Regions from separate parts of the Mangrovibacillus cuniculi genome, predicted to be linked through region 3. Evidence: riboswitches for the same ligand, from Rfam matches in the RefSeq annotation. Region 3 holds a riboswitch; each other region holds the start of a gene.

Region 1 (5,158 bases), 870 kb from region 3:
ACTATGAAGGAACGATCGTCGTATCTGACGGTGAGAGCACGTATGATCTTCCTACTATTTTATTTGTAAAAGAGCCTGATTATCCTCGTGTATCTTCAGTTGGTGTTGCTGTAAATGCGGATGGTAGTCTTGAGCTTAGCGGCTATTTCCCTAATGGTGCGGAAACAGTAGAATGGTTCGTCTATTCATCTAACGCAGCTGGTTCTCCAGTTGCTTACCTAGGAGACGTTGGTGTATTTGAAAATGTTAGTGAAGGATTCCAAGGGTTTGAGTGGGATGGAACGCTTACTAATGGCGTTAAGTTAGAAAAGGGTAAATACTACAATGTGTATGCTTATGCTACGTATAAAGGAGTTACTTCCCTAAGTGGTGGAAACTTCTTATATGAATAAGTAGATAATTAGACTACTCCGGGGTAGCTGCGGCTGCCTTGGGGTGGTTTTTTCTATGTTTTCAAGAGGGTTATTCTCTCTTTCGCTTGGATTTCTCGCTTCTTGGTGAGTTTAAGATGCTCTTATTCTCTCCTACGATGGATTTTCTCGCTCCTTCATGAGTTTTAGACACTCTTATTCTCTCCTACGATCGATTTTCTCGCTTCTTCATGAGTTTTAGACGCTCTTATTCTCTCCTACGATCGATTTTTCCGCTCCTTCATGAGTTTTAGACGCTCTTATTCTCTCCTAAGATGGATTTTCTCGCTTCTTCATGGGTTTTAGACGCTTTTATTCTCTCCTACGATCGATTTTCTTGCTCCTTCATGAGTTTTAGACACTCTTATTATCTCCTAAGATTGATTTTTCCGCTCCTTCATGAGTTTTAGACGCCCCTATTCTCTCCTCAGCTCCCATTCCCACTGCCGAGATAAGTATAGAACGCTCCTATTCTCTTCTCAACTCCCATTTCTACTCCCGAGATGAGTATAGAACGCTCCTATTCTCTTCTCAGCACCCATTTCCACTCACGAGATGTGTATAGAACGTCTCTATTCTCTTCTCAACTCCCATTTCCACTGCCGAGAGGAGGATAGAACGCTCCTATTCTCTTCTCAGCTCCCATTTCCACTCACGAGATGTGGATAGAACGCTCCTATTCTCTTCTCAACTTCAACTTCCACTACCAAGACAAGTTTAAGAATTCTTTACAATAAAAATCACTACTCTTACACAACTCCTCACAAAAAAACCAGCAGAGTCCCTCTCCACTGGCATCCATCTATTTCTCCAATTCTTTTGTTTGCGCTTCAATCTTCTTTACTAACTGCTTCAAGTCCTTCCTAACATACCTCAATTCTCGTAACGTTTCTGCCTTATCCGTCCTATCAAATAACCTGGCTAGTTCTTCTTTATCTTCTTCTGTTAAGTAGTACTTCGCATCCTTTTTTTTCTTCTTCAGGAAACCAAACATATTCATCACCCCCATGTAAAATATGCAGTCTACGCACAAAAAAGAAATAATTCATGGTATGATATGGATAATTAATCGTCCACTAGGGGAGCCCTTACGGCTGAGACAAACTTCGGTTTGGACCCTTTGAACCTGATCTGGTTGATACCAGCGTAGGGAAGTGGCGGAAGCACTTCTTTTTGATGCTAACGCCACTCTTCTTTAGGAGAAGTGGCGTTTATTTGTTACGTGACCGGTAACAACTCCATGTTGACCACGTGATGTGTTCCCATCTTAATGGAGTCTCTTACTAACTCGATGAACGTTAACCGAGTCACGGTAACAACAAATCAAAAAGGAGGAAAAAACATGAATACTAGAAAGTTAACCCTAATGGCAATGTTAGTAGCCATCGCAGTCATCGGAGCATCATTTGTCTCCATCCCCACAGGAGTCGCAAGAATTTTCCCAATACAGCATGCTGTGAATGTCATAGCAGCTGTAACATTAGGCCCAGTTGGTGCAGTACTAACTGCTTTTGTCACTGGACTTGTAAGACTCTTAACAGGAACTGGTTCTCTCTTAGCTTTTCCAGGTGGCATGATTGGAGCTTTACTAGCTGGATTTGTTTATTGGAAAACAAATAAACTCCGCTGGACCATATTGGGAGAAGTTATTGGTACTGGTATTATCGCATCTCTTTTAGCAGTTCCTTATGCAGCAATTTTTATGGGTAGTAAGTTTGGTGTATTCTTTTTCTTACCAGCGTTCTTCCTTTCAAGCTTAGTAGGTTCTGCGATCGGTGGATTAATACTGAGGAAAGTACCTTTAAACCAAGTGACGAACCAAGAACTTACTAGATAAATAAAAGCCGTTAGATAAGGAACTTCCTTTCTAACGGCTTTTATCATGCTGATTCGATCCCACTATCTTCATACAAAAAGGACTTATTCCCACTAAGCTCCATAGAGAGCAACGTAACTACTTTCTCTCTTATAACTGGATTTCGTTCAAAAAAGGCGAAGTGAAATCTCTTCCCAGCGTAAAAGTTCTCGATAAAATATTGATATCTCTCCTCACACGTATTACCAACTAGTCGATTATTTTCAACTAACTCTTGTAAAAAGTAAATGACGGCTGGAGTCACAATCTCGTATAAGTTTCCACTCAATTTGCTGACGGACTTTCCTAAGCAATTTGAACACGATGCTAGATTATTAAGACCTCTTGTTTGTTCTAAAAATAACTCTATATAAAATTCTAAGATAACTTTGGAGACTAGTTCAAACTGACACGTCTCCTCTACTTGACTGATTTCTTCGTTAGATAAAAAGTTTTCTAGACTTTCTTCACTGCAAGAAGTTGAACGTAGGTTAGCGTAATACGTAAAGTCGATAGCCATTTCTTCCTATTCTCCTCTCCACTTGAATTAAGATTCGGTAACCAATTACTTGTAAGACCACCTTACCATAGAATCCTGATAAATTTTATTGGGAAAATATATGACTAAAAACATCGAGAAAATTGCGTATTGTTTCCCAAGGAAAAGTAATTTCATGTATAATTACCAAGAATAAGGTCTAATTACCTGCTAGGTGTGAGTAGAGCAACTAAAAAACCATGACAATTTTCCCAATAGTATTTTTGTCAGAATTGTTTATACTTAAAGGTACCTACAACTTTTATGGAAACAATTATCGTCTTTTACCACTGTACTATGATAAAATGAAAGGTAATCTCACTATGGTAGGAAGTGTGTTTAATGGGATTAGGATCAGTAGTAAAATATTATCGTTTAAAAGCTGGTATGACACAGAATGAACTTTGTAGGGAGATCTGCTCCGTATCACATCTAAGTAAAATAGAAAATGATTCTTATGAGGGCAATGAGGAGACTTTAAGTTTACTATTCGAGAGATTAGGCATAGAACTGGAAGAAGAACAAGAAAAGCTTATTGGACTTGAAAAAGAACTACACTCCTTGTTGAATGCTATTCGATACTTAGACGAGGAAAAAATTAAATATTATTACGCATCTCTTAAACCTAATAAAGACTATTGTTCAAGTTCTAAATTACTATTTCTGTACGAAATTGTTATGATGTGGTATTACAATTATATAAACGATGTACAGAAGGCTATAGAGATTCAGGATTTTCTTGAAAAATTGTTTAAAAATATGGATAAGGATGAACAGTGTTTATACGTTATTGGTTACTCTAGAAATTTAGTTAAGAATAATGAACCTACAAAAGCTTTAGAATATTTGGAAAATAATAATAAATATATCTATTCTACATACGAACAAGATTACTTATTTCAACTTGGTTATTGCTGCAGTTTACTATGTGATTTTAAAAGAGCAATAACTTATATGAATAAGTGCATTCCTATATTCCAAGAAGAACTAAATATTATGAAGTTAATTAGTGCTAAGATAGTTTTAGGCATTACTTATACTAACACTGGCTTGTTAGATGAGGCATCTTCCATATACACAAATATTTTAAGAAATCTACGTATGTTAGGAAAAAGAAATTTATATTATCAAACCTTATATAATTATGGGTTAACATTATTGGAAAAGAAAGAATATGAAGAAGCTCTTATTAAATTCGAAAAGATTGCCAAAGATTTAGAAGCATCAGATATTACCTTTATCTGGAGTAAACTCTCCATGATAAATGTTTATATAAAAATTGGTAGAGATAAAGATTTATTACTAATTAAAATTGAAGAATTAATCGAAGACATTAAATTGAATAAATTTGAGCAACTTTCTATGTATGCACAAAGACTAAAATTTCAATTAACTATGCCTGAAAAGAAGTATTATGAATACTTAGAGAACAAGCATCTTCCTTTTCTACAGAGTACTCGAGACTTTGAAGAGTCAAAAATTGTTGAAATGGAATTAGCGCAGTATTATGAGAAAGTAGATCCCCTAAAAGCAATTAGGTATTATAAAAATTATATATAAAGGAGCTAATTATTATGAAAAACTTACTTAAAGCAATTGTAACAACAGCAGTAATTGCCTTCGTTATTTCATTAACATCACCTACAGCATCTGCATCAAGCACTACTACAGTAGAACCTTTGACGCATATCAAACCACCAATGTAAAGAAACTGGCGAAAGCCAGTTTTTTTCTTTTAGTCTAGTTATCTATTTAAAATTATGTGTCGTCTCCTATATGTATTGTATAACTTATTTTCAGGAGACAGATTATGTTTAAGATTATAAAATGGACTCTATTTTTTAGTATCATCTATTTACTTATTACACCACCATTAATCAACACTACATTTGCTAGTAACACAAGAACCGATAACACTTTCCACCTCCACACCTGGCTCTGGAACACAACCCTCATCCAAACCGAGCCAAACTCTGTACTACAGTTTCTAGAAAAGGAAAAAGTAACCGCACTGTATCTTCAACTCAATCAAGACATTCCAATGGAAGACTATCAATCTTTTGTGGAAAAAGCACAATTAACGGGTATTTCCGTTTATATTGCAGATGGTGCTCCATCATGGACATTTAGAAAGAGTTTCGTGACAAATTTTTTTGAATGGGTCAAACAGTATCAAGAAAGTGCTTCTCCTATGCAGCAATTCAAAGGAATTCATCTAGACATCGAGCCTTATCTCTTAAATGGTTGGACAGATAATCAAAAACGGATAGTTAATCAATTCCAACATACCATTCTACTTTCAGAATCCTATTCAAAAGAGCTTGGACTTCCGCTAAATTTAGCTATTCCGTTTTG
Region 2 (5,158 bases), 500 kb from region 3:
AAAGTACTCTAGTGGCCCTAATAACCAACAACCATCGATTAAACTATCTGAGCAGCTACAAGAGCTTGGATTTGATTTAGTGCGCTTTAAAACGGGAACACCTCCACGTGTAAATAGCTCATCTATTGATTATAGTAAAACCGAAATTCAACCTGGTGATGATGTTCCGCGTGCATTTAGTTTTGAAACAACGAAATATATTACAGATCAATTACCTTGTTGGTTAACGTATACAAATGAACACACACATCAGTTAATAGACGATAACTTACATCGCTCACCGATGTATTCAGGGATGATTAAAGGTACGGGTCCTCGTTACTGTCCATCTATTGAAGATAAAGTGGTTCGTTTTAATGATAAACCTCGTCACCAAATTTTCTTAGAACCAGAAGGACGTAACACCCAAGAAGTGTATGTTCAAGGATTATCGACAAGTTTACCGGAAGATGTTCAACGAAGAATTTTAGAAACGATTCCAGGGCTAGAAAATGTACAAATGATGCGTCCGGGTTATGCGATTGAGTATGATGCAGTAGTTCCGACGCAGTTATGGCCGACGCTAGAAACAAAACGCATTAAGAATCTATATACAGCAGGCCAAATTAACGGTACATCTGGTTATGAAGAAGCAGCAGGTCAAGGTCTAATGGCTGGTATTAATGCTGCTCGTCGTTCTTTGGGACAAGAAGAGTTAATTTTAAAACGTTCGGATGCTTATATCGGTGTATTAATTGATGATCTTGTGACAAAAGGGACGAATGAACCTTACCGTTTATTAACTTCTCGTGCAGAGTATCGTTTATTACTACGTCATGACAATGCTGATCTTCGTTTAACAGATATTGGTCATGAGATGGGTCTAGTAAAAGAAGATCGTTACGAGCGTTTTATGGAGAAAAAGCAGCATATTGCGGATGAAATGGACCGCTTAAAACAAACACAACTTAAACCAACAGAAGAACTTCAGTCGATTATTCGTGAAGTTGGTGGTAGTGAGTTAAAAGACGGAATTAAAGCAGCAGATTTACTAAGAAGACCAGAGATGTCTTATGCACATATTGAACGTGTATCACCTTCACATGTAGAGATTAGTGAAGATGTCAAAGAACAGGTAGAAATCCAATTGAAGTACGAAGGATATATTGAAAAATCTCTTCAACAAGTGGAGAAACTTCAAAAAATGGAGAGCAAACGAATTCCAGAAAATATTGATTATGACGATATTAACGGTTTAGCTTCTGAAGCTCGTCAAAAGTTAAAAGAAGTACGTCCACTTTCTATCGCACAAGCATCTCGTATCGCTGGTGTAAATCCAGCTGACATATCTATATTGCTTGTTTACATTGAACAAGGTCGTATTGCAAAAGTCTCTAACGAGTAAGGGGTGCTTTATGAATAAAGAACAGTTTAAACAAATGTTACTGGAAAAAGGTATTACTTTAACAGAAAAGCAAATGAAACAGTTCGATCAATACTTTCACTTGCTTGTAGAGTGGAACGAAAAAATGAATTTAACAGCGATTACGGAGGAACAAGAAGTGTATTTGAAGCACTTCTTTGACTCTGTGTCTGCTGGTTTTTATCTTGATTTCACAGAAGAATTAACACTTTGTGATGTTGGAGCGGGAGCGGGATTTCCTAGTGTTCCTCTAGCTATCTGTTTTCCAAACATACAAGTAACAATTGTTGATTCATTAAATAAACGAATTACGTTTTTAGATACTCTGTCAAAAGAATTAGGTCTTACGAACGTTCGAGCGTTTCATGACCGTGCGGAGACTTTTGCTCAAAATAAAGATCATCGTGAACAATATGACATCGTAACTGCACGTGCTGTTGCTAGAATGTCAGTGCTTTCGGAGTTATGTTTACCACTAGTAAAAGTTGGAGGTAGATTTGTTGCTATGAAAGCAGCAAGCGGTGATGATGAGTTGTCGATAGCGAAAAAAGCTATTACAACAATGGGAGCAAAAGTGAAAGAAACATATCGCTTCTCACTTCCTTTAGAGGATAGTGAACGAGTTATCTTTGAAATAAGCAAAACAAAGCCAACACCGAAAAAGTACCCAAGAAAAGCAGGTACTCCTAATAAAACGCCAATCGAATAATGTAAATGTTGCTTCATTTTTCCTATAAGTATGCAAGAGATTTGTAGTCGTTAAGCAGGATTTTGTCGTACAATAGAGAATAATAGTATGTAGGAGTTACAACAAAGGTGGTGTAAAAGGATGAAAAGTCCTTTTTCTCGACTCTTCGGTGTTTCAGAAAAGGAAGAGCCTGTTCAAGAAAATACACAAGAAGTGGAACAAACAGAACCGATAGAAGTGGTAGAAGTGGAACGAGATGAAGTTCACCAAATACCTATTCATCAGATTGTACCTAATCGTCATCAACCTCGAACTGTCTTTCAAGAGAGCAAAATAGCTGAGCTAGCGGAAACAATTTCTCAGCATGGTATTATTCAGCCTATTGTATTGCAAAAAATTGCAGAAGATCAGTACGAGCTCATCGCTGGAGAACGAAGATGGCGAGCTGTTCAAATGCTTCAATGGGAAAGAGTTCCCGCTATTTTGCGTACAATGTCTGAAGAAGAGATGGCTTCTGTCGCGCTTATTGAAAACCTTCAACGGGAAGAGTTATCTCCGATTGAAGAAGCATTTGCATACGAAAAGTTATTAAAGTTTCATGGCTTAACGCAGGAAGCACTGGCACAAAGACTTGGGAAGGGTCAATCAACCATTGCGAATAAATTGCGTTTATTAAAGCTGCCTAAAGAAGTGCAAGATGCAGTTTTACAAAAATTTGTTACAGAAAGACATGCTCGTGCATTAATACCTTTAAAGAAACCGGATCTTCAAATTGCTTTGTTAGCAGATATTATTGAGAAATCCTTTAATGTTAAGCAAACAGAAGACCGTGTATCTAAAATGCTAGAAAAGAATCCAGAACCATCAAAAGCAAGACGAAAGGCGTTTAGTAAGGATATGCGTATTGCTGTTAACACGATACGTCAGTCTTTAACGATGGTAACGGATAGTGGAATAAATTTAGATGCTGCAGAAGAGGAATTCGACGAGTATTATCAATTTACGATTAAAATTCCTAAAAAGAAATCTTAATAGATAACTAGAGGAAAAGCTGTTGATGATTTGTCGACAGCTTTTCTTTGAGCTTTTTTCTTACAATTGGTAAAATAAAAAAGAATAAAATACGTTACCACAAGGGGAGCGAAAGCTGAGAGTGAACACTTATGTGTTCTGACCCTTCGAACCTGTTAGTTAATGCTAACGTAGGGATGTGGAAGAGCGCATGAATACTTGGAATTCATGCTGTTTTCCCTCTCTCTTTTGGTACAAAAAAAGGAGAGTTTTTTTATGCAAACAGGAAAATTAGTAAAATTAGTGGAAGCAAGTATCATGGCGGTTTTTGCGTTGCTAGTAGACCTTTTACCTTCCATTAAACTTTCACCAAGTATCTCTATTTCTTTTGCCATGGTGCCCATATTAATTTTGGCTATGAGAAGGGGAGTTGGAATTGGGCTTCTAGGAGGATTTTTGTGGGGGACGCTGCAAGTTGTGTTAGGTGAAGCGTGGATTGTAGCTCCTTCTCAAGTAATTATTGAGTATTTCATTGCTTTCACTTGTATCGGATTTGCTGGACTTGTATCGAAGAGAGTTACTAGATCGTTACAACAAAAAAACGTCAGTGCAATATTATTTGTGTTAGCAGGTGTCATGATTGGGACAGTAGCGAGGTATTTTTGGCATTTCATCGCTGGCGTAGTTTATTTTGCAGAATACGCTCCAGAGAATCTATCTCCGTGGATCTTTTCTTTATACGCGAACGGATTAACAGCGTTAGGGTCTGCCATTCTATGCTTTATAGTAATTAACTTATTGGTGAAGACTAGAAAGCAACTACTAATCCCAGAAGAGCTCGTTGACCGTGCAGCATAAGTGTGAATAGAAATGACTAAAAGGTGCTGAAGCGGAATTAATTCCGCTTCAGCACCTTTAATTATTGTGTATCGTGTGCAAGGGAAGAAATTTAAAAGGAGAGTAACCGTATTTTTTACACTCCTACTTGTATCCTCCTATTTCTCTCTTTATTTTGACTAAATAGGCATACTTTCTCTCATTCCTAACATTATTCGATAAATCTTTCTACTCAATTCATTTTATTCACACTCTTTTTCTATTTTTTTGATAAAATAGTAATCAGGCTTGCCATTTTAGAAGGAAACTAGAGGTAGGTGAAAAGAATGGGCAAGATCATTTCGATCGCTAATCAGAAAGGCGGAGTAGGAAAAACCACTACTTCCGTAAATTTAGGAGCTTGTTTGGCTCATATAGGTAAAAAAGTTCTTTTAGTTGATGTCGATCCTCAAGGAAATGCCACAAGCGGTGTTGGTATTGAAAAAGGAGATGTACATCAATGTATTTACGACGTATTAGTAGACGACGTAGAGATAAAAGATGTTATTTTACCGACAGCTGTACCAGGATTATCTGCTGTACCTGCTACCATTCAATTAGCTGGTGCAGAAATTGAACTTGTTCCAACTATCTCACGAGAAGTTCGCTTAAAAAGGTCTATCGAGCAAGTAAAAGACCAATATGACTATATTATTATTGATTGTCCACCATCTTTAGGTTTATTAACGATTAACTCTTTAACAGCTTCTGACGCAGTACTTATTCCAGTTCAATGTGAGTATTATGCATTGGAGGGTTTAAGCCAATTATTAAACACTGTTCGCTTAGTTCAAAAACACTTAAATCATGAGCTAATGATTGAAGGTGTGCTGTTAACTATGTTAGATGCAAGAACAAACCTAGGCATACAAGTTATAGAAGAAGTAAAAAAATACTTCCAAGATAAAGTATATCGTACAATTATTCCTCGTAACGTCCGATTAAGTGAGGCTCCATCGCATGGTGAACCAATTATTATTTACGATGCAAGGTCACGTGGAGCAGAAGTATACTTAGACTTAGCAAAAGAGGTGGTTGCGAATGGCTAGAGGGCTTGGAAAAGGCATCAACGCATTATTTCAAACACCAGAAGTGGAAGCGGGAGAAAAAGTAGAGAAGTTAGCGCTAGAAGAGCTTCGCCCAAATCCTTACCAACCTAGAAAGATATTTCAACAAGAAGC
Region 3 (5,158 bases):
TTTCACCAAAGGGTTAACATGGTACAAATAATTCTGCATGGTAATCACCGTCCTTTTTTTCCTTTGGCGGGAGTAAGTGACACTTTTCTACCAAGTCTTTATGCTTCCATAACTGTCTTGGCGCCCCGTTAAAAATCACGGACCCTTGATCTATTAACCATACCCGATCGAAAAATGCATCTACCCACTCCATGTCATGTGTGACACAAATTAGCGTACCACCTGCCTCCGTATACTCTTCTAATGTTTTCCAGAGTATTGCTGTTGTGTTGGCATCTTGACCAAACGTCGGTTCATCCAGTAGAAGTACTGTGGGATTAGGAAGAATTGCTGTTAAAACGCTTAATCTTTTTTTCTGACCTTCGCTTAAAGACAAAGGGTGGTGGTAAAACATTTCACCAAGCCCAAAGTTTTTCAAATACTCTTTTCCTTTTTCTACTAATGTTGGGTTAGTAGCAACAGATACAAGTGCATCTTCTAAAACAGTGTCCTCAACAAATTGCCAATCAGGATTTTGAAAAACAAATCCTAACCGCTCATGAAGTATTGTTTCTTTCCACTTTTGATAACCTTTTAATTCTAAGTAGCAATCTCCTTTTGTTGGTCTCCTCAAACCTGCGAGAAGGGACAATACAGTACTCTTTCCAGAACCGTTTGCCCCGATTATTGCAATACGTTCTCCTTTTTTGGCGGAGGCACTGATATCTTTGATACGTAACGGAGCTTTTTTATGATAACGAAAGTCTACTCTTTCCAACCGTATGATCTCGTCTCCTATGCTTCTTTTTCTCAAGGAAGGGGAAAAGGTAACTTGGGAATCAGGTGACTGCTGACCTATAGAAATTACCTGGTCACTTATCGGTAACCAATCACGTGTATTGTGTTCTACTACCAATATAGTAAGGTCAAGAGTGTTCTTCAGGTGTAACAGCAGATCTATCCACTTCTTGCGTGTATACGGATCAAGTTGAGACGTCGGTTCATCAAGTAGTAATATACTAGGCTCCATAACAAGAACACAAGCTAATGCCAATCGTTGTTGATAGCCCCCTGATAATTGATCAATCAGAGTGTTTCCGAAAGGTGTCAAACCAACTAAACGAAGGACTTCATCGATTTTAAGATCCATCTCTTCTCTTGGTATTCCGATATTCTCTAGTCCAAAGGCCACTTCTTCTCGGATCGTTCGCATACACCACTGATGACGAGGGTTTTGAAAAACCATGCCAACATGCTTTGCCAGTTCACCTGGAGGATAGTCTTCTACCTTTTTTCCAAAAACAGTTATCTCTCCGTCAAGTTTACTTTCTACATGACCACGAGGATAAAGCCCATTTATACATCGTAGAATGGTACTTTTACCACTTCCACTTGGACCTTTTAAGAGTGTTATCGTACCTTTTTGTAAAGAAAAAGAAAGAGGAGGAAAGAGAGGTGGGCTCTCTTCCTCGTAGGAGAAACATAAATTGTCAACCTTTATGATTTCGTTATGCGGCATGCGAACCGCCTCCTCGATTTTTTCTCTCTTTGGCGATTGGGAAGCTATTTAATGCTCCAGTATCAGCAAGTTTCTCCGTTAACCATTTTCCAAGTAAACCAGCAAGAAGGGCACCAGATAGGCAGCGTACCGCAAACATACTACCTAGAAGCCAAGGATTTAATTGAGCGAAACCTGATACATAAAATCCCCATGCAAAACTGAATACAGCTGCACCTACACCAGACATGATAAGGGTAAGTGTGGAGAAACTACGATATCGTGTTAGCGCAAAAGCAGCTTCTGCCCCGAGCCCTTGAATCAAACCAGATAAAATTAAGGACGGTCCTATGGCATTACCAATTAGCACTTCAATTGTGGCTGCCATTGTCTCCGAAATCACAGCAGCTCCAGGTTTGCGAATAATGTACATGGCAATGATGGAAACGATAAACCAAATCCCAAAAATCACTTCGTATCCCATCGGTCCCATGACGCCGAACAATACATTTCCAACTTGTAAAAATAATAAATAGACGACAGCAAAGACAACTGCCAAAGCAGACATCACCATTACTTCACGAAGAGACCATTTACTTAACATGTGCGCTACCTCGTATTTCTAGCTCATTGCCACTGTGTGATGGACTATGGACAGAGGCATGAAACGTCATCACAACATGACTAGTTTTCTCACTTGTTTCTGTAAATGTTTGTTCTAAGGAATGGAAAACTTCCTCAATAGACCCATCTAGTCGAGAAGCGTAATGCTTACTTTGAGAATACGTTCCATGCTTGGTAGCGGTACCGATCGCGTCGTATATAAGCCCCATATAGTTTGGTTCATTCATTGGATAAAGAGCAAACTGGCTTCCTACATAAATAGAGTCAGCTACTTCACGCACTTGCTCCTTATTAGGAACAGAGTCATCTGCCTCCATGTAAGCATCACCTGCTGTATCTCCAGGGCAACCAATGGAAAATGTTGCGTGGAATGCTACATGTACTTCATGAGTGGAAGCGTAAGCCAAGATTGCTTTTGCTGTTGCAAACACATGATGAGCTTTACCACGGATACATGTACTGACATCATCTGTTTTCATCCATACTCGTGATGTATCCACCTTTTCTAAAGTACCTAAAATAATGTTTAAAAAATTGTCTGTCATTGGATGTAGGGAGATATTACATCCTACAATACGGCTAGTACCGCAAACTACTGGTTGATTTGTCATCACTATCAGCTCCTACTTTCGAGATAAACGAAAAAACACTGCACCTTGTTAGAAAGATGCAGTGTCGGAGCACGATATGTAGATAACCTACTAGACAATAGCCTAGTAAACTAGTAAAAGCGATTCGTGTCGTCGCTGCACTTCCCCACGCTAGTATTATCTAGATCGGGTCTTAAGGGTCTAGGCACGAACCTATCTCAGCCCCGTAATGGAGCTCCCCTAGTGCACAAGTATGCAGTTGTTAATCGTTTTCTAAGTCATTGTACATTTGGTACAAGTAGTTTGTAAAGGGGTGTACTAATCACGAATTGATTTAATGAGGTTGTTTTTTGTAAGATGAGAGTAAGTATGACGCTGGTTAGATCTTTGAAATTTTTCTGAGAATGATAAAAGTTAAATGATTGTTATGTGAGTTTGTAGAGGTAATGGCCTTAAGAATGGTTATACCAATTTTGATAATTAGAGAGGGAGAAAAATTTCATGACGAAACATAAAATTTACACCATGAGTTTTGCAAGTGTCTATCCTCATTACATTTCCAAAGCAGAAAGAAAAGGACGAACAAAAGAAGAAGTCGATGAAATTATCTACTGGTTAACAGGTTACACGGAAGAGCAGTTGGCAGAAGTGTTGGCAGAGAAGAAAGACTTTGAGACGTTCTTTGAGACAGCGCCAAATATGAATCCTGCAAGAGCATTAGTAAAAGGTGTGGTTTGTGGAGTTCGAGTAGAAGATATTGAAGAGCCAATAATGCGAGAAATTCGTTATCTGGACAAGTTAATTGATGAATTGGCAAAAGGAAAGAAGATGGAGAAGATACTTAGGAGTGTGTAAAGAAATTTAGTATGGAGTTATTAAAGCCTACAGTTCTTGCCGAATAAATCTCATCAAAATTCTCATAATAATAGTGAAAAGAGGTGAGAGATATGGCAAAACGTAACGGTCAAACTGATGCACAACAAAAGAATAAAAAAGGCTTTGACTCTAGTCAAACAGATTCGGAGTTCTCAAAAGAATTCGGTAGTGCAGCAGCTAATGCAGCACATAAAGAGAAAGCTAAGAAAGAAAAAGCATCCAAAAACCAAGGGGAATGGAATGGGATGCAATAATTCAGAAAAGGTCTAATCCGACGTGGGTTAGACCTTTGTTAGCTGTTGTATGTGATGAAAAGAGTAAATTTAAAGTTCCATAAGGGTAACTTTTTCTTCCATTTTAATAATAATATCTTCTATTTTTGCGAATCCATGATAGCGAACGTAAACCACAACATTTCCTATAGATGCGTATACTTCCTTGGATTCTTGTTCTTCATAAGCATAGAAGGTATCAAAAGATTTATTTTCTGAATGGACTAATTTTATGCCTCTTCCTGGGTAGTGATTTCTCTTTCTCAAGTCATTCAGTAACGGTTCTGCTAAAAAAGAGAATTGTAATTGATAGTATTCAGTTGATAACGAAGGAGAGTATTCACCACTTTGATCAGCCCATTGTTCTCCTGGCACATATCCATTTTCATCTGTTTCATATTGTACTGGTGCTAATGGATCCCAACTGATGGATAAGCGGTTAGCCCAGTCTACATCATCGCCACCAAAATACTCAGGTTCTTGTCTAAGAAGATTTGGATTATTTTCAATTTCAGCAAGTCGTACAATTGGTAGAGATGGGGTGGATTCTGGTAAAGTCTCCGTAGTATCTTGAACTAATTTATAAAAAGGAACTATGGAACTGAAAAGTAAGAGAATAGTAAATAGGAGAGAGATAATGGTTCGTCTTTTACTATTTTTACTCCATTTTGCTCTATGATCTATGGATTTCCCTGCAGCCAAGTCTTTTTTCAATGTATGGATAGATTTAGCACCTATGATGGTTTGGTAAGTTGCAAAGATTAAAAATAAGGAAATTAAGTTCAAATGAAGTAATCCACCATCTATCAATTGTAGGAAAGGTGTGCCGTCTAGAAAGAGATTTGCTCCTAACATTCCTGTTAAGAAAATGGCAGCTACAACTGAAGTGATAGCATTAGATTTTAATTTTTTGTCTAACTCCGTTAAAGTGTAGGCTTGCTCTGCAGGATCTGTATGTAACTCTGGAGCGTTTACTTTAACAGGAGAGGCAAATATATGATACATTCCATACTTCGCAACGTAATCCCAACCATTTTCTTGATAGAATTGTTTCTGTTCTGAAGATATATATCTTTTTGATGTGAGCTCTATTCTATAATTCATGTCTTTCGGTTCGCCTTTAGCAAATTTTGCAAACAAGACCCCGATTTTCTTTAAATGTAACCCTTCCGCAGCCATATCGGAAAACCAACTCTCATGCTCCCCAATCTTCCAGTAGTCACTTGGCCGTAACTTATAGACATGCTTATCCATGATTGTTCCCCTCCTCTAAAATGTGACTATCCTCAATCAGCGCTTGTAATCTCACATACTCTTGA
Region 4 (5,158 bases), 460 kb from region 3:
ATGCCAGTTTGTACAATCATACTTGGGCTAGGCAACAGCCACTTTTCAATAGAAAATAGAACTGTTGCACCTTCCCAAAGCATTAAAAGAGCAATTAGTAAAGCTAGGGATATTCCATAAGTGGATAACCACTTTTTCATTAACGGTACTTCTCCGTTAACGTGGATAGGGTTATGCCAGTAGGTTGATACAGTATTTTCATTTGTGTAATGACATTATGACAGCCTAGCTCTACCATTTTTTCATTCATTCTTTCCACAAGTGATAATACCTCTGTCATTTCCCCTTCTATGGTTGTATCTAAAGGATTCACTTGATATGGTAAACCAGATTCATGAATCAGTGTTATTGCTTCATCCACAAATGGAATAACGTCCTTTCCATTAGGTGTTTTGGGAATAATTTGTACCGAAACTAATGAGTTAGCCATTATTGTGCCTCCTTAGGAAGAAAGTCATTTGTAAAGGCTTCCTCCGCAATAAATTCTCCAGTTAATAACTCGTTTTCTTTCATCCAATTAGCGTAGTTAGTCCAAACAGTTTCTTTTTGCTGCCCCCAATACTCTGCATCACGAGCATACTCATTCGCTAACCATTTCTGACTTGCTTTTACTAGTTCTTCATTTAAGTCAGGTACTGCATCAATTAAGTGCTGAGCAGCGTCTTCTGGATTTTCCATTGCGAAATTATACCCCGCTGCTGTTGCTGATAAGAATTTTTCAATTTGCTCTGGTTCTTCTTTCACCTTATCTTCACTCGTAATAATTACTGGCGTGTAGTAGTCCAGATTATCCGAGAAATCTGTTAAATACAGCATGTTAACTGGTTCGCCTCGGAGTTCTGCTTCGATTCCAGTCCATCCATAGAAGATCCATGAAAAGTCAATATCTCTCTTAACTGCTGTAAAATAATCTGCATTTCCGATGTTAATATTTTCGACTTTAGACACGTCTACGCCATCTTGCTTCATCACAGCGCCTAACACCGCTTCTTCTACCGGAGCTCCGAATCCACCGTATCGTTTACCTTCAAAATCTTTAGGTGACGTAATATTTTTATCTACAGGTGAAGCAAAACCTGACGTATTATGCTGAATAATCGCAGCAACTGAGACAACAGGTATGTCTTCAGTTCTGGATAACGTGACGTTTTCTTGATAACTAATACCGAAATCTGCTTTTCCAGATGCTACTAGCGCCTCTGCTCCTGCTTCTCCTGGTAACATGATGTCCACTTCTAGCCCTTGCTGCTCAAAGTAGCCTTCCGCTTCTGCAACATATAATCCTGTGTGATTCGTATTTGGGGTCCAATCTAAGACTACTGTTACTTTGTTATCTTCCTGACTTGCTTGGTTTCCACAAGCACCCACTAAAATAGCGCTTGCAATGGTAATTACAGAAAAAAACTTTCTTTTCATCTTTCTCCTCCTGTTCGAACGTTCGCTACAAATGGTTTTCCTCACTTAATATGGGCAAACGAAAAAGCGCCCAAAACCATTTGGGCGCATATGTATGAGGTAATTAACATATGTTCCCTACGCTGGTCTTAGCCAGATCAGGTTCTAAGGGTCTCCGTCTCTCGGACATGATCTCAACTGGCATCACCAGTTCCCCCACACATCGTTCTTATTATTTTTTTTCAGTATCCCATAAAGTAATGATTTCGTAAAGAAAAAAGGATAGCCCATAGGACTATCCCGTTTTCTGCAGAAATTCTCTCGCATACTTTAAAAGGTAGACTTTATTAGTCTAGGTAAGCTGCTCCAACGATAATTAAAAGGATGAAAAGAACAACGATTAATACGAAAGTTGAACCGTAGTTATTTCCACAACCGTAACCGTAACCGAAACACATGAGCAATCACCTCCGAATGAGTATTGCCGTGAGCTTTACCTCACATTTATACTTTATTCAGATGGCTCAATAGTGTATGGACTTATCCCCATTGTTACTATGAAACTTTACACATTCGTTAATTAGTCCATGAATTACTTCTGAGTCAATCCACTCTTTACAACGATTTTGCGCCTTCCAATCTTCTTTTCCTTGGTAATAATCCGCGTAGTTTTTCATGATTGAAAAGAAAAGACAGAAGAAAACAAACGATTGACTAGGGATGCTTTTCATTACCCATTCCCGAAGCAGTATTGCTTTCTCTTCTTGATAAGCGTTCTTCTTACATTCGTTTACCCAAACATATGCAATATCATAAAGTATAGGTCCATAGCTCACTAAACCAAAGTCGAGTAAGAAAATAGTATCTTTGCTAACAATCCAATTGAAATAATGAGGGTCTCGATGAATGACGCCATATTGTTGATGATTCCATTGATACGTGTACATATCCCAAAACGTTGAATTTGACTGGAAAAGTAGTAGGTATTCCTTTAACCAATCTTCCAACGTCCATTTCTCTTGTCTAACGATATAATTTGGAATCGGAAATTCTTTTATAATTTTCGTGCCTAAAGAAGAAAATGTCTGTAAAACAGCATAAATCGAATCCACATCTTCTAAGGTGCTACTTCTTCCATCTACCCATTCAAAATCTATCCATAATTCAGATGGGTCTGAAGAAGAACAAATAATACGTGCAGTAGGAAAGTGAAGTTTATTAAGATTACTCGCCCAAAATCGTTCTTTTTCCCATATTTGTCTACTCATATAATACTTACGGATAGCTGTTTCCACGCCCTATCACCTCTATACCTCTAGTGTGTGTAAAGAGGGATTAATCATGTATCAAAGTGCTGGAATCAACTTAAACCGAGAGCACATTGCTAAAAAACACCTAACAAAAAAGCTAACATTAGATGTAAACAATCCATGTTAGCTTTATCCAATAACTTCAACAGCATTTTTGTACATCGGTAGCAAAATGGTGAACGTAGTGCCTAAACCTTTTTCGCTTTTTACTTTTACCTTACCACCAAAGGAATCCACGATACTATAAACAACCATCATTCCAAGTCCGGTTCCTTTTTCTCTCGTAGTAAAGAATGGTTCTCCTAAACGATCCACTTGCTCTTTCGTCATTCCTACCCCCGTATCACTAACATTTAGGTAGACATAGTCCCCTTTTCGTTCAATATGTAAGCTTAACTTCCCACCTTCAGGCATTGCTTCAATGGCATTTTTCGCAACATTTATTACACATTGCTTAAATTTAGACCTTTCCCCGAACACCATATATGGTGCAAGTGAAAAATCTAATTCTACTGAATTCATGTTGGCTAGAGGTTGCAAGATTTCTACGATTTTTTTAATTTCTGATGAGACATTGATTGCTTCTTTTTTATCCTCAGCAGGCTTAGCAAACGTTAAATAATCTTGTATTATTCCCTCTGCTCTGTCTAATTCTTTAATAGCAATGTCTAAAAACGTACGCATTTTTTCAGGAGAAGTATATCCTTGTTGTAACAATTGCATAAATCCTCTACTTGCCGTCAATGGGTTTCTAACCTCATGCGAAATACTAGCAGCTAAGTGACTTATCACGGCTAACTTTTCCGATTTTATTAGTTCTTGGCGTAAATGATAATTGTTTAACACGATTTCCACTATGTAGATGATCATTCCCATAGAAACTGGCGGGAATATTACTAATTTCAATAACAAGTTAGCGTCTAAGTGACTTGAGTTAAATAATGTAATGATGACTAAAATAAAAAGAGAAAACCCAAGTGATACCATTGTAGATCGAATAATCTTCCTTTTTAACGTAAGTTGCAAAAATTTTCTCGAGAAATAAATTAGTATGGGAGTTAATAACAAATACATTAACAAAAATGTTAAATACCCGTCTGCTCCAAAGAATATATATCTTGCTATCAGCGTTAAGAGAAAAAGACCAACTGCTACAATAGGACCACCATATAAACTTCCAATTATTATTGGAACTTGACGTAAATCTAGTATGAATGAATCAAACTTATCTAAAGGAAAAACCATACACCACAAAATAGATATCGCCGAAAAACCAAAGATAGCTTTTGTTTTGGCATAACGGATGTGGGAAGATCTTTCAAGCCAAATCTGAAACACAAAAAGACTGGCAAAAATAGACAAAATATTCATTATCATTACTTCTGTAATAAACGCCAATTTCGCCACCAGCCTTCCACAAATCTAAAACTACTTACCACTATATATATTTCGACATTTTTCCATTTATTCCTCCACAAAAAATTAAATTTTGCAAATATTTTTCACTTCGTAAACACATCGACACTACTTTACACCTAGTGATATGTATTTATTAATAATAAAACAGGCTCGAACAAAAACCATATGTGACGGCACGGGGATTTCCGCTGCAGGCGACGATTTCCACGGGGCCATCTAAGTTTGCCGAGTATTGCGACAAATAGCTCCTCGTCGCTTAAGTACACGCTCTTTTGGGGTCTCAGCTACCCACCATTCCAATCCCAAAGATTTAGTCTGTAAATGCACTAATTCTGCAGAATTTTTTAACGAAAACAACAAAAAAAGGTACATTCTTTTTTTGAATGTACCTTTTTTTTGTTGTTCCAGCTTCCCTTTACCTAATCCAACTTCACATCTTTTAAAAATAGATTCTTTGCATTATCATAGAAAACTAATTGATGATGTTTCTCAGGGATTAAATCTCCAATGAACTGCGCGTAATCTTTTATTGGAGCAAGCGGCCAGTCTGAGCCGAAAATTAACTTTTCATAGTGATCACAAAAACGAATAGCGTGTCGAATGTGATCTAAAAAATGATCCTTAGAATAATCGTCTAAAGTAGCCTTCGTTCCAACAATCCATCCCGATAAATCTGCATACATGTTCCTGTTCTTATATACAACTTCTGCACCAGTTAATGTCCACGGATCACCCAAATGAGCCATCATGAAATTCACATCACGACGCTGAACAGCAACCTCGTCTAGTGTTAATGGGTGAGAATATTTTAACAACCCTCGCTCTGAGTATGTATCTCCCGTGTGAAAAACAACAGGCTTATCATATGCTGCTGCCAAGTCATATACTGGTTGATAAATATCATCGTACGCATAGTAAGGATAGTAGCCTAAGTAAATTTTAATTCCTACTACATGTGGTTCTTTTAAAAGCTTCTCCAAATCATCCAATGCTTTTTGATTTAGTGTTTTCGGATTAATTCCGGGACACATTCC

Evidence for each region. A riboswitch is a leader RNA that binds a small molecule or an ion and turns the genes downstream of it on or off. The one in region 3 is predicted to bind thiamine pyrophosphate.
Region 1: linked by a shared signal. The riboswitch ahead of thiW (energy coupling factor transporter S component ThiW) and the one ahead of G8O30_RS00295 (Ykof family thiamine-binding protein) in region 3 are both predicted to bind thiamine pyrophosphate.
Region 2: linked by a shared signal. The riboswitch ahead of thiT (energy-coupled thiamine transporter ThiT) and the one ahead of G8O30_RS00295 (Ykof family thiamine-binding protein) in region 3 are both predicted to bind thiamine pyrophosphate.
Region 4: linked by a shared signal. The riboswitch ahead of G8O30_RS02725 (ABC transporter substrate-binding protein) and the one ahead of G8O30_RS00295 (Ykof family thiamine-binding protein) in region 3 are both predicted to bind thiamine pyrophosphate.

What each region holds. Positions count from the first base shown of each region.
Region 1 is NZ_CP049742.1:2,326,520-2,331,677, forward strand. It holds gene G8O30_RS11785 (S8 family serine peptidase) at 1-392, shown strand, start outside; gene G8O30_RS11790 (hypothetical protein) at 1,213-1,410, opposite strand; TPP riboswitch at 1,479-1,580, shown strand; gene thiW (energy coupling factor transporter S component ThiW) at 1,753-2,247, shown strand; gene G8O30_RS11800 (hypothetical protein) at 2,291-2,785, opposite strand; gene G8O30_RS11805 (helix-turn-helix domain-containing protein) at 3,146-4,363, shown strand; gene G8O30_RS16140 (hypothetical protein) at 4,378-4,509, shown strand; gene G8O30_RS11810 (hypothetical protein) at 4,614-5,158, shown strand, end outside.
Region 2 is NZ_CP049742.1:2,702,614-2,707,771, reverse strand. It holds gene mnmG (tRNA uridine-5-carboxymethylaminomethyl(34) synthesis enzyme MnmG) at 1-1,384, shown strand, start outside; gene rsmG (16S rRNA (guanine(527)-N(7))-methyltransferase RsmG) at 1,395-2,111, shown strand; gene noc (nucleoid occlusion protein) at 2,232-3,122, shown strand; TPP riboswitch at 3,215-3,316, shown strand; gene thiT (energy-coupled thiamine transporter ThiT) at 3,378-3,959, shown strand; gene G8O30_RS13630 (ParA family protein) at 4,265-5,026, shown strand; gene G8O30_RS13625 (ParB/RepB/Spo0J family partition protein) at 5,019-5,158, shown strand, end outside.
Region 3 is NZ_CP049742.1:62,856-68,013, forward strand. It holds gene G8O30_RS00280 (energy-coupling factor transporter transmembrane component T family protein) at 1-39, opposite strand, end outside; gene G8O30_RS00285 (ABC transporter ATP-binding protein) at 14-1,498, opposite strand; gene G8O30_RS00290 (ECF transporter S component) at 1,488-2,081, opposite strand; gene G8O30_RS00295 (Ykof family thiamine-binding protein) at 2,071-2,712, opposite strand; TPP riboswitch at 2,838-2,943, opposite strand; gene G8O30_RS00300 (DUF2200 domain-containing protein) at 3,193-3,546, shown strand; gene G8O30_RS00305 (hypothetical protein) at 3,639-3,821, shown strand; gene G8O30_RS00310 (DUF2812 domain-containing protein) at 3,891-5,093, opposite strand; gene G8O30_RS00315 (PadR family transcriptional regulator) at 5,086-5,158, opposite strand, start outside.
Region 4 is NZ_CP049742.1:526,034-531,191, reverse strand. It holds gene G8O30_RS02735 (ABC transporter permease) at 1-140, opposite strand, end outside; gene G8O30_RS02730 (thiamine-binding protein) at 140-430, opposite strand; gene G8O30_RS02725 (ABC transporter substrate-binding protein) at 430-1,416, opposite strand; TPP riboswitch at 1,514-1,623, opposite strand; gene G8O30_RS02720 (YjcZ family sporulation protein) at 1,743-1,853, opposite strand; gene G8O30_RS02715 (aminoglycoside phosphotransferase family protein) at 1,920-2,690, opposite strand; gene G8O30_RS02710 (ATP-binding protein) at 2,835-4,103, opposite strand; gene G8O30_RS02705 (amidohydrolase family protein) at 4,544-5,158, opposite strand, start outside.